DNA from 3 places in the Paenibacillus sp. FSL P4-0184 genome. Region 1 is predicted to be linked to each of the others. Evidence: riboswitches for the same ligand, from Rfam matches in the RefSeq annotation. Region 1 holds a riboswitch; each other region holds the start of a gene.

What was found. A riboswitch is a leader RNA that binds a small molecule or an ion and turns the genes downstream of it on or off. The one in region 1 is predicted to bind cyclic di-AMP.
Region 2: it holds a riboswitch for cyclic di-AMP, as region 1 does, so the genes downstream of both, MKY52_RS13600 (alpha/beta fold hydrolase) here and MKY52_RS06485 (hypothetical protein) in region 1, are expected to answer to the same signal.
Region 3: it holds a riboswitch for cyclic di-AMP, as region 1 does, so the genes downstream of both, MKY52_RS08970 (3D domain-containing protein) here and MKY52_RS06485 (hypothetical protein) in region 1, are expected to answer to the same signal.

The regions. Positions count from the first base shown of each region.
Region 1 covers NZ_JBBORN010000001.1:1,522,830-1,526,083, forward strand. The annotation lists gene kdpA (potassium-transporting ATPase subunit KdpA) at 1-1,334, opposite strand, end outside; gene kdpF (K(+)-transporting ATPase subunit F) at 1,347-1,424, opposite strand; gene MKY52_RS06485 (hypothetical protein) at 1,551-1,967, opposite strand; cyclic di-AMP (ydaO/yuaA leader) riboswitch at 2,158-2,347, opposite strand; cyclic di-AMP (ydaO/yuaA leader) riboswitch at 2,768-2,933, shown strand; gene MKY52_RS06490 (hypothetical protein) at 3,067-3,254, shown strand, end outside.
Region 2 covers NZ_JBBORN010000001.1:3,097,214-3,100,467, reverse strand. The annotation lists gene selD (selenide, water dikinase SelD) at 1-608, opposite strand, end outside; gene MKY52_RS13600 (alpha/beta fold hydrolase) at 765-1,574, opposite strand; cyclic di-AMP (ydaO/yuaA leader) riboswitch at 1,681-1,865, opposite strand; gene MKY52_RS13595 (hypothetical protein) at 2,087-2,260, opposite strand; gene MKY52_RS13590 (Nif3-like dinuclear metal center hexameric protein) at 2,346-3,140, opposite strand; gene MKY52_RS13585 (endo-1,4-beta-xylanase) at 3,252-3,254, opposite strand, start outside.
Region 3 covers NZ_JBBORN010000001.1:2,083,981-2,087,234, reverse strand. The annotation lists gene MKY52_RS08975 (TatD family hydrolase) at 32-802, shown strand; cyclic di-AMP (ydaO/yuaA leader) riboswitch at 1,000-1,229, shown strand; gene MKY52_RS08970 (3D domain-containing protein) at 1,511-2,674, shown strand; gene rnmV (ribonuclease M5) at 2,851-3,254, shown strand, end outside.

The sequences.
Region 1 (3,254 bases):
GTAATCGCCCCTTGCCCCAAATCGGTCAGGAACGCAGCTGCAGTTGGCACAAGGATAATGAACGGATGCACAAGGATCGCAATGGCAATCAGCTTCATCTCCTTGGCCTCTATCTTCCGTCCGAGGAACTCCGGTGTCCTGCCGACCATCAGACCGCACAGGAAGACACCCAGAATCGCATACATCAGCATATTGATCAGTCCGACACCTTTACCACCGAAGACATTGTTGAGCATCATCAATGCAAGAGGCGTAATACCTCCCAGCGGCGTCAGCGTATCATGCATATTGTTAACACTACCTGTCGTAGCTGCGGTTGTTACTGAAGTAAACAAGGAAGACTGCGGTATGCCGAAGCGCACCTCTTTACCTTCCATGCTACCTTGTGAAGATTCGATTCCTAGTGCATTGATCGCCGGATTACCTTTTGATTCAGCATAGAAGTTTAGGCTTAATAGCAGAACAAACAAGGTCATCATTGCGGTAAAAATTACCCAGCCCTGACGTTTGTTCTTGGCAAACAATCCGTACATATAAGGGAGCGAAGCTGGCAGCATCCACATAGAGAGAATCTCCAGAACGTTCGTAAGTGGATTAGGGTTCTCAAAAGGATGGGATGAATTGGCCCCGAAGAAGCCGCCACCATTCGTGCCCAGATGTTTGATCGATTCCAAAGAAGCTACTGGACCGATAGCAATTTGTTGTGTTTGGCCCTCTAGTGTAGTGACTTCAAGTGATGGCTTGAGCGTTTGTGGCACATGCAGTCCTACCAGCACCAATGAAACTAACAAAGCTAGCGGAATGAACACACGAATATGCGCTTTGACGAAATCCTCGAAGAAGTTCCCGACTGATTTCCGTCCCGTGATTCCTCTGACAAAGGCAACCGCAACAGAAAATCCGCTCGCTGCAGATGTGAACATCATCATCGTGATGACAGCCATTTGTGAAAAATACGAAAGCCCCGTCTCCCCGCTATAATGCTGCAGGTTCGTATTGGTCATAAAGCTGATCACTGTATTGAATGAAAGCGTCTGTTCCATATCCGTAATTCCATTCGGGTTTAACGGCAATCCCCGCTGCAATCTAAGAACAATGTAACTGAAAGTAACCAATACGATATTTGTTAACACAAAGCTGAGCGCATACTTCTTCCAAGACATTCCGTCCCGTTTTTTCAGGCCGATCAGCTTATAAATTCCTTTTTCCATGCCTCCAAACCATCGATCCGTACGGTTCGGTTCATTAGAAAATACATAATATAAATACGTGCCCATCGGCTTAACCAGCAAGATAAGAATTACGATTACAGCAACTATTTGCAAAATGCCCATGAATGCCCCTCCTTAAAATTTCTCCGGATGAATCAATGCGTAAACCAGATATACAAACAACAGTAGGGTAACAGCGATTACTAGAATCACAACTTATCCCTCCCTGTATCCTCAACTACACCTGCGCACCAGCGCATAAATCCATAAAACAACCCGTAAATTACAGCTAACGAAGCTACCATATACAGATCCATCATATCTCCCGCACTCCTTCTTTTATCCTTGATGAGGTGATTTATCGATTAGAAAATCAGCATCACCACTATGAGAATAGATTACATAACTTGCACCAAGTCTTTTATAGACCAATCTAGGATTTATTGAGCTTGTGATTACAAAAATCGGCTGTGTCGTCCAGGTGCGGCACATCTGAATGTAGCGGCAGCATAACGTAAAGCTGCTCTCGAACAGATATACCCGTCCTACCGGGAACGGCGGGCGAAACCAAGTATTCTGATGGCGGGTATCAACTAGAACGACTTGTTCAATCCCCATCTCTTCGAGTAGGGCCTTCTCAGGCAAGTTGTTGGTCAATCCGGCCATCTTAATGCCTCTGAATTTTAGAAGCTTAATAAAATGTTCGCCTGCCTTCGTTGGCGCACATACCAGTACATATTCATTCTGATCTGTCATCTCTTATTCTCCTCAAATGCTTTACTTGTAAGATCAGAGCTTGATCACCATGATCTTGAAAGAAAAGCTACCGCTAATGATGAATATAACGACCTCTTCGTGAGGTTTTCCATAAATGCTTTGCTTAAAAAAGCACAGCAAAAAGCCACAAAGGATTCTCCTCTGTGGCTCGCTAGCGGTCACATTGCACTCATCCTCTCTCCATACGCTTACGAGGTTAGCTGTCGGATTCGGGCGGTGAGAGTCGCCCTACCTGTATAGATGCGAGCTCACTCGCACCTTCTACAGGATTCACCCCATAACCGGCTTCCGACTCTCACATCGTCTGCCGATTGTTGGTTCCCCCGCTTTCCTTATCGGAAATTAAGCGGATCAAATATTCGATTGTTGTTGAAACAGGAGTAATCATACCCTTATGCAGGAAGAATTGTAAAACCTGATTGATGCCAAAATAATGCAAATTAAAAACTATTTTCGTATTGGATAGCGCTTACTTGATATCCAATCTCTCTATATCTCTTGTTTACTCGAGTTTTAATCCATTAGCGAAAAACGGGCATACCATGTGATTTTATTCACCACAAATGTAGAAATCTCAAAAAATCGCCTTTATAGGTAAGAAAACAAGAAGTCGAGATTAAGCGAGGAAGAAGCCCGATAACTCGCAATAAATACCTATTTGGTTCCCTTTTCCGTCGTAGTAGGCAGGATTTGGTTTAAATCGCGCTCAAAAGAACACTTTCTGTTTTTACAGAAACACCTTGAAAAGAGTATGATTCGGGTTGAATCTATTTCACAAAATACATTCAACGCTGAGTTCCTGTATTTGCAGGGAACGGGGGAACCATCAGGCCACATGGCCTACTTGGGGTGAATCCGAAGGAGACTGTTCAAGTCTCACATAGGTAGGGCGACTCTCACCGTCCGAATCCGACAGCTAACCTCGTAAGCGTAAAGAGAGAGACCCTTGATCCGCCACGCTTTGGCACAGGTGTGTGTATACCTGTATTCCAAAACCGCAGCAGAGGTCCTCCTCTTGCTGCGGTTTTTGCGTTACCTGATTCTATAAGGTGATAGCATGCTGGACGGGGTGAAAGGAATGAAACACTATTATTGGGGAACTCAGCAAGGGCTACTTGAGCCGATAAGTCTAAATTATGTTTGCTTTGGAGCGTTGTGGTTCGAAGAGGATCATCACAGAACTATTGTCGGCTATGCTTTTGGTCAGAAGCAGATTGAATCACTTCGCCATTTCAGCAGCCCATCTACCTGTGAATACTGTATGGA
Region 2 (3,254 bases), 1.6 Mb from region 1:
AGGCGTGTAGTTTCTTCTGGGGATAGCTGATCCTTTTTAATAGAAGTCGTTAAGATGCCCACACCGATAGGTTTAGTCAAAATCAGCTTGTCTCCTACCTGCGCACCTGCATTCGTTCTTACTTTGTCCGGATGCACAAGGCCCGTAACGGCCAATCCAAATTTAGGCTCTTTATCGTCGATGGAATGTCCGCCCACAAGCGTTGCTCCTGCTTCCTGCACTTTATCTGCTGCACCGCGCAAAATGTCACCGAGAATGCTTTTGTCCAAAACAGAAATAGGGAAGGCCACAATATTAAGCACTGTAAGCGGCTTGCCGCCCATAGCATAAATATCACTTAACGCATTAGCTGCTGCAATTTGCCCAAAGGAATAAGGGTCGTCCACGATCGGCGTGAAAAAATCAACAGTTTGCACTAACGCTAGATCATCACTTAATCGATATACCCCAGCGTCATCACTGGTATCCAGACCTACAAGTAGATCCGGATTAGGAACGGTTGGTGGTAGACTGCGAATAACCTGCATGAGATCGGCGGGACCGATTTTGCAGCCGCAGCCCCCTTTTGAAGATAATGAGGTCAATTTTATGGTTTCGGCTTGAGACATCATGACTCAGCTCCTTTAGATAGTTAATCTCGAATATCTTTAATCTTACATCAGTAGACAGCATTGTACAAAATACAGACATACAGAAGAACGCCCCGTAGCCAGTACATACTCCCCGGCTATGGGACGCCCCTCATTTCTCACTTACCACTAAGATCAACTAATCTGCTGAGTTTCCTGCTGTTTCTCCAAAAACCGCTGAAGTATAGCATTAAATTTCTCCGGCTGACACAGATTACTAGGATCTAATGCGTTAGGGATGATCACTAACTGAGCATGTGGCAGCTGAGACACCATATCCTTCATACAATTAACTCCAAATTCACTAAAGTCACCTACAATACATAAGGCGGGACGCTTAAAAGACTTTAAGCATCTAGTGTAATCCACATGGCTCGTAGCCAGCCTTTGCCGATACAATTCCCGTGGACGTTTATCGAGAAGTCCTCTTCTAATCTCGTTATAAGCCAGATTCCAGCGTTCCCGGTACATCATACGAATCGAAGGCAGTACAAGCTCACTTGGAGCGTAATACATTAACCAACTACAATAAGCAGCCATAAGCTGGATTTTACCGATTATCGTTGACGCCTGACTTCTACAAAAGCTATCCGCGACAACAATCGCTTTTACTCGCTCTGGATATTGTTTCGCAATATGTTGAACGACGAGCCCCCCATAGGCACTCCCGACAAAAACAGCCTCACGAATACCCAAATCATTCAATAGCATAATTATATCTAGACATTGGGTTTCAATAATCTCATTTGGGGCCTGCAGTAGTTCACCTGATTTGCCATTCCCCCGTAAATCACACAGAATCACTTTATATTTATCAGAAAAATACTCCAATTGTGGCTTGAACATACTATGTGTTAATCCATGTCCATGGATAAACACAACCGGAGTCCCTGTTCCATTGATTTCGTAATAGAGCGAAGTTCCATTCAGTTTAGCAATAGGCAAAGTTAACACCTCTTTCATAGATAGGTTCTACAACTATATCTGCTTTTTAACGCAGCAAAAAACCACAGAGGGATTCTCTGTGGCTATTCATCATCAAATACGCCATTCATCCTCTCTCCATACGCTTACGAGGTTAGCTGTCGGATTCGGGCAGTGAGAGTTGCCCTACCTGCATGGATGCATTTATGCACCTGGAACAGGATTCACCCCATAACTAGTACCGATTGTTACACTGGTTCCCAGTTGTTGGTTCCCCCGCTTTCCTTAACGGAAATTAAGCGGACTTCTTATGTAATTGTCAGTTATGTGATGAATCATACTCCGTGTAAGGTTTCTTGTAAAGTTGAGCCGTGGGCAAAATAATGTTGAAAGCCATGCTTTTCATTTCATATTAAGCATACACTTCGTTTTCTCTTTCTTTTGCTCTTGTTTACTCAATATATCTAAAAAAAGCCGAGCGGCCATCAGAGATCAATCCCTGAACCACTCGGCTTCGTTATACAATCATATGGCTACAACAGATCGGCGTTTTTCAATGCATGCTCCCAGCTCGGAAAAAAGAACAGCGCACTTCTCATAAGATCAGGATCGCTTTGCTTCACTTGTTTTTTGCTGATCGAGCTTCCATCGGTTTGAAGCTTTTTGATACGACTTAACACTTCATCAGCCTCCAAAGGAATTTCCATTGAAACACTCCTTTCTCAGTGACCTAGTTTCCAATCATTTTCTCCATAATATGCAAATTTATTCTTCATTTCGGTTTATACGAAATTAAACCAGCTGATAGACCGGTTGTTCAGCAATAAAATAAGTAGGAATCATTGGGTATTTCTGTGCCAGAACTTCAGCTAAATATTTCATTCCTGGAGCTTCACTTTCCGCATGACCTAACATAATCAGCGCTTTTAATCTGCCTTGGTGGACAGCATCCCTCACATATTCTGGAGTTTCCCATTCGGGGCCCTCGCCAGCAATAATTAAATCAAGATTGTGCTGATTAAAAAGAGGAATAGCCATCGTCCCACCTCCTCTGTAACCTACTAATATCCCCACATGTCTGCATATCTGGGATAGGTCTCCGGCAGCACGTACATAGGAGATGCCTAGCTTTCTTTTTATATACAGAGCCGCTTCACTTACCGTCATAGCTGGAATCGATAGGATTGTAGCAGTGGATTGCTGCTCAACCACATAGGCTGACCATTCAAGCTCTCGTAGCAAGCCCACCATGATCCCATCCGGTTGATGCCGATGCCAATAATCATGATAACGAAAAATAGCCAGTTCAGAACGCTCAATCAAACTCCGTTTCGCGCGAGACACAGGGTCATCCTTTAACCACTTGCTCGTCTCATGATGACTGTAAAACACACCTTCATGTGTGATCAACAAATTGGCGTTCATAGCAATCGTTCGTTCCACAACATATTGCGTAGCGCAAAATGCCGTAACCATCCCTGTAATCACCATTTCTGGATTCCCCGGCTTAAGAGTATCCACAGTCCCATCTATCTGTTCCATAGCTCCTATTAAATCTTCCAGAATCGTTCTAATTGTCACGCTCACTTTAATCCGCCCTTTGAGATCTACTCTACTAATCTATCAACGTATAAATAACCCGCCCTTAATCGATATAAGGACGGGTTCACAGTTCATTATTTGAGCAGCTTGTCCACTCTA
Region 3 (3,254 bases), 560 kb from region 1:
ATTTAAAAAAGAACAAGGAGTGAGGGTTAAAATGTTTCTGTTTGACACACATACGCATCTGGATGCACCTCAATTCGACGAGGATCGCGAAGAAGTTATCGCTCGTGCTGTAGAAGCAGGAGTTAGCAAGATGATTAATATCGGATTTAATCGGGAGACGATTCCCTCAACGATGAAGCTGGCGGAATCTTATGATTATATTTATGCGGCAGTGGGTTGGCATCCTCAGGATGCGATTGATATGAAAGAAGGAGATCTCGATTGGATTGCTTCTCTATGCAGTCATAAAAAAGTAGTGGCTATTGGTGAAATCGGACTGGATTATTACTGGGATACTTCTCCCAAGGATGTGCAACATGAAGTTTTTCGCAAGCAAATTGGACTAGCCCGTGAACTAAATATGCCGATTTGTATTCATGATCGTGATGCCCATGAGGATGTTGTACGGATTTTACGGGAGGAAAAAGCAAATGAGGTTGGAGGCGTGATGCACTCGTTCTCAGGAAGCTGGGAAACAGCTAAAATGTGCTTGAATCTTGGTTTTCATTTATCCTTTGGAGGACCCATTACGTTCAAAAATGCAAGAGTGCCAAAAGAAGTGCTTGCGCAGACCCCACTAGACCGATTATTGATCGAAACCGATGCTCCATATTTGACTCCACACCCCTTCCGCGGGAAGCGAAATGTGAGCGCTCATGTGAAGCTTGTAGCAGAGGCAGCAGCTGAAATTAAAGGGTTAACATGGGAAGAATTGGCTAAAATAACGTATGCGAACGCACTGGAACGATTTGGGATTCAGTGAAAACGGGAGCAAAACAGGCGAAAAATAGAGAATGGCCGATATATTAAACTTTTTTAATATAAAAACGGCTGAATATTACAATATTTTAACCATATTTTTGCGTAAACGTGGTTGAATCGTCCTTTACAACATGCATCAAAACAGGATATCATCTTTTCAGTGATGTGAGCTGTGTTATAGTGACAGCCATTGATTCATGGATCGTCTCGCTGAGTCTCCGTATGGAGAACGGGGGAACCAATATTGACCTGCCGCATGCCTGTATTTTAAATACGGTTTAGACGTGCCGTAGGACAGTATTTGATTTCTTTACGTGGTCTTTGGGGTGAATTTAAGGGCAACCGCCATGAGCGGGTGACCTGAAATAGGGCGTCTCTCTTTCGTCCGAACCCGACAGCTAACCCCGTAAGCGCAAGTAAGAGAGGCAACCTCGTGCACAAGCATTCTCTATTCTGATATTGGAGAAGCCACGAAAGAGTCCTCAGTTGAACTCTTTTTAGGCTTTTTTATTTTTGAATAAATAGAATGTTGCCCACATACTGTTATATAACAGGGGTGGGAGTAGCTGTGCCGAGCAGGCGATCCATGAGCAGGAGACGCTAAGTTATTACGTGCGTGTCCTGTGACAATCTCAAATAGTTTCGTCAAAGGAATTCAGTCCTCATGATATACAATTGACGACGGGGCTATGTAAGGAGGATGGAGAGAATGGGCGTATTCCAACCAGAAGTATCCCATGATTCGCAGTCATCCAGCAGGTCTTTCGCATTACGGTGGGAGCAAGTAAATACTCGCGTACTTTTACTTGCAGGCGTGATTTCAGTCGCTATCGCGCTACTTATTCTGCTGTACGTACACGGTCAAAGTAACAAACAATTATTTTTAGTAATAGACGGGCAAACACAGACGCTTGAAACGCGAGAAGCGCTTCTTGGTGATGTGTTGGAGAAAGAGCAAATTTCGCTGCAGCCGCATGATGAACTATCTTTAGGACTGAGTGATGAAATAAAAGACGGTGACCGTGTCGTTATCAATCGTGCGCAGAAAATTAGTCTTACTGCGGATGGAGCAACAAAAACGTTATATACGACCGAAGACACAATTGGTAAAGCAATTGAGAAAATGGGCATTACCCTAGAAGGTCATGATAAGATTTTCCCTTCGTTAGACACCACCATTTCTGCAAACATGGAGGTTAAGATTGTTCGCATCAACAAACAGACTGTACAGCGATCAACTAACTTACCCTTCAGAGTCATCAAGACAGCAGACCCCTCCCTTACTGTGGGAACAGTTAGAGTGGCACAGGCAGGCAAACCAGGCGTCATGATTCAGCATATTGAAAAGATCTACCAAGACGGAGAACTGGCCTCTATGCGCATGATTGGTAAGGAAGTACAAACGGTAACGAAAGATAAGATTATTGCCGTTGGTACCAAAGCACTTCCTAAGCCGGCTGTAGCTAAGACTACAACAACTTCCAAATCAAACACCACTTCAAAAACGGCTAAGGTTAGCGCCAAGACTAATAACGTCACTAGCAAGGCTGGCGTAGACTTTGAGTACAAGAAGATGATTAAGAACGTCTCCATGACAGCTTATTCATCAGAAGAGCCAGGTATTGGTACCAAAACTGCCTCCGGAACACGCGTAACGGAAGGTCGTACAATTGCGGTAGACCCGAATGTAATCCCTATTGGCTGGTGGGTATATATCGAGGGGCTAGGATTCCGCCGAGCAGAAGATACTGGCGGTGCCATTAAAGGCAATAAAGTAGATGTCTATTACGATTCACTGAGCCATGTCCGTAATTTCGGTCGTAAATCGCGTACCGTTTATGTGATTGGACCTGTGAAGCCGGAGTTAAACTAGGCTGAAGCTTTTGCAAATTATTCTTTGATAAGCTATAGTGATGATAACCGTTAAGGAACGCCAGATGATCATTTCGTTGATCGCAGAGCAACCGCTCATCACTTATACATTCTTTAACCAAAAGAAGAGGAGCGAAACCTCTTCTTTTTTGCTTTTTTTGGAAGGAGTCAAGAGATATGATTAAGGAATTAATTGTCGTTGAAGGTAAGAGTGATACCGTCGCTGTTAAACGCGCTGTAGAAGCAGATACGATCGAAACAGGGGGCTCGGCTGTAGACCGGACCGTAATTGCGAAGATCGCGCTTGCTATGGAGCGTAGAGGAGTGATTATCCTTACTGACCCGGATCACGCGGGTGAACGAATTCGTAAGATTGTGTCCGCAAAGGTTCCGGGCTGTAAGCATGCCTTCATTCCGGAGAAGGACGCAACCCGCAAGGGAGATATTGGTGTGGAGAACGCTTCTCCAGAGGCGATTCGTCATGCGCTGCGGAATGTACATACCTCTTTTGAAGGTGCACCTGCTTTAATTGGACTTGATGATCTAATGGCCGCTGGAATGCTTGTACATCCTCGGGCAGC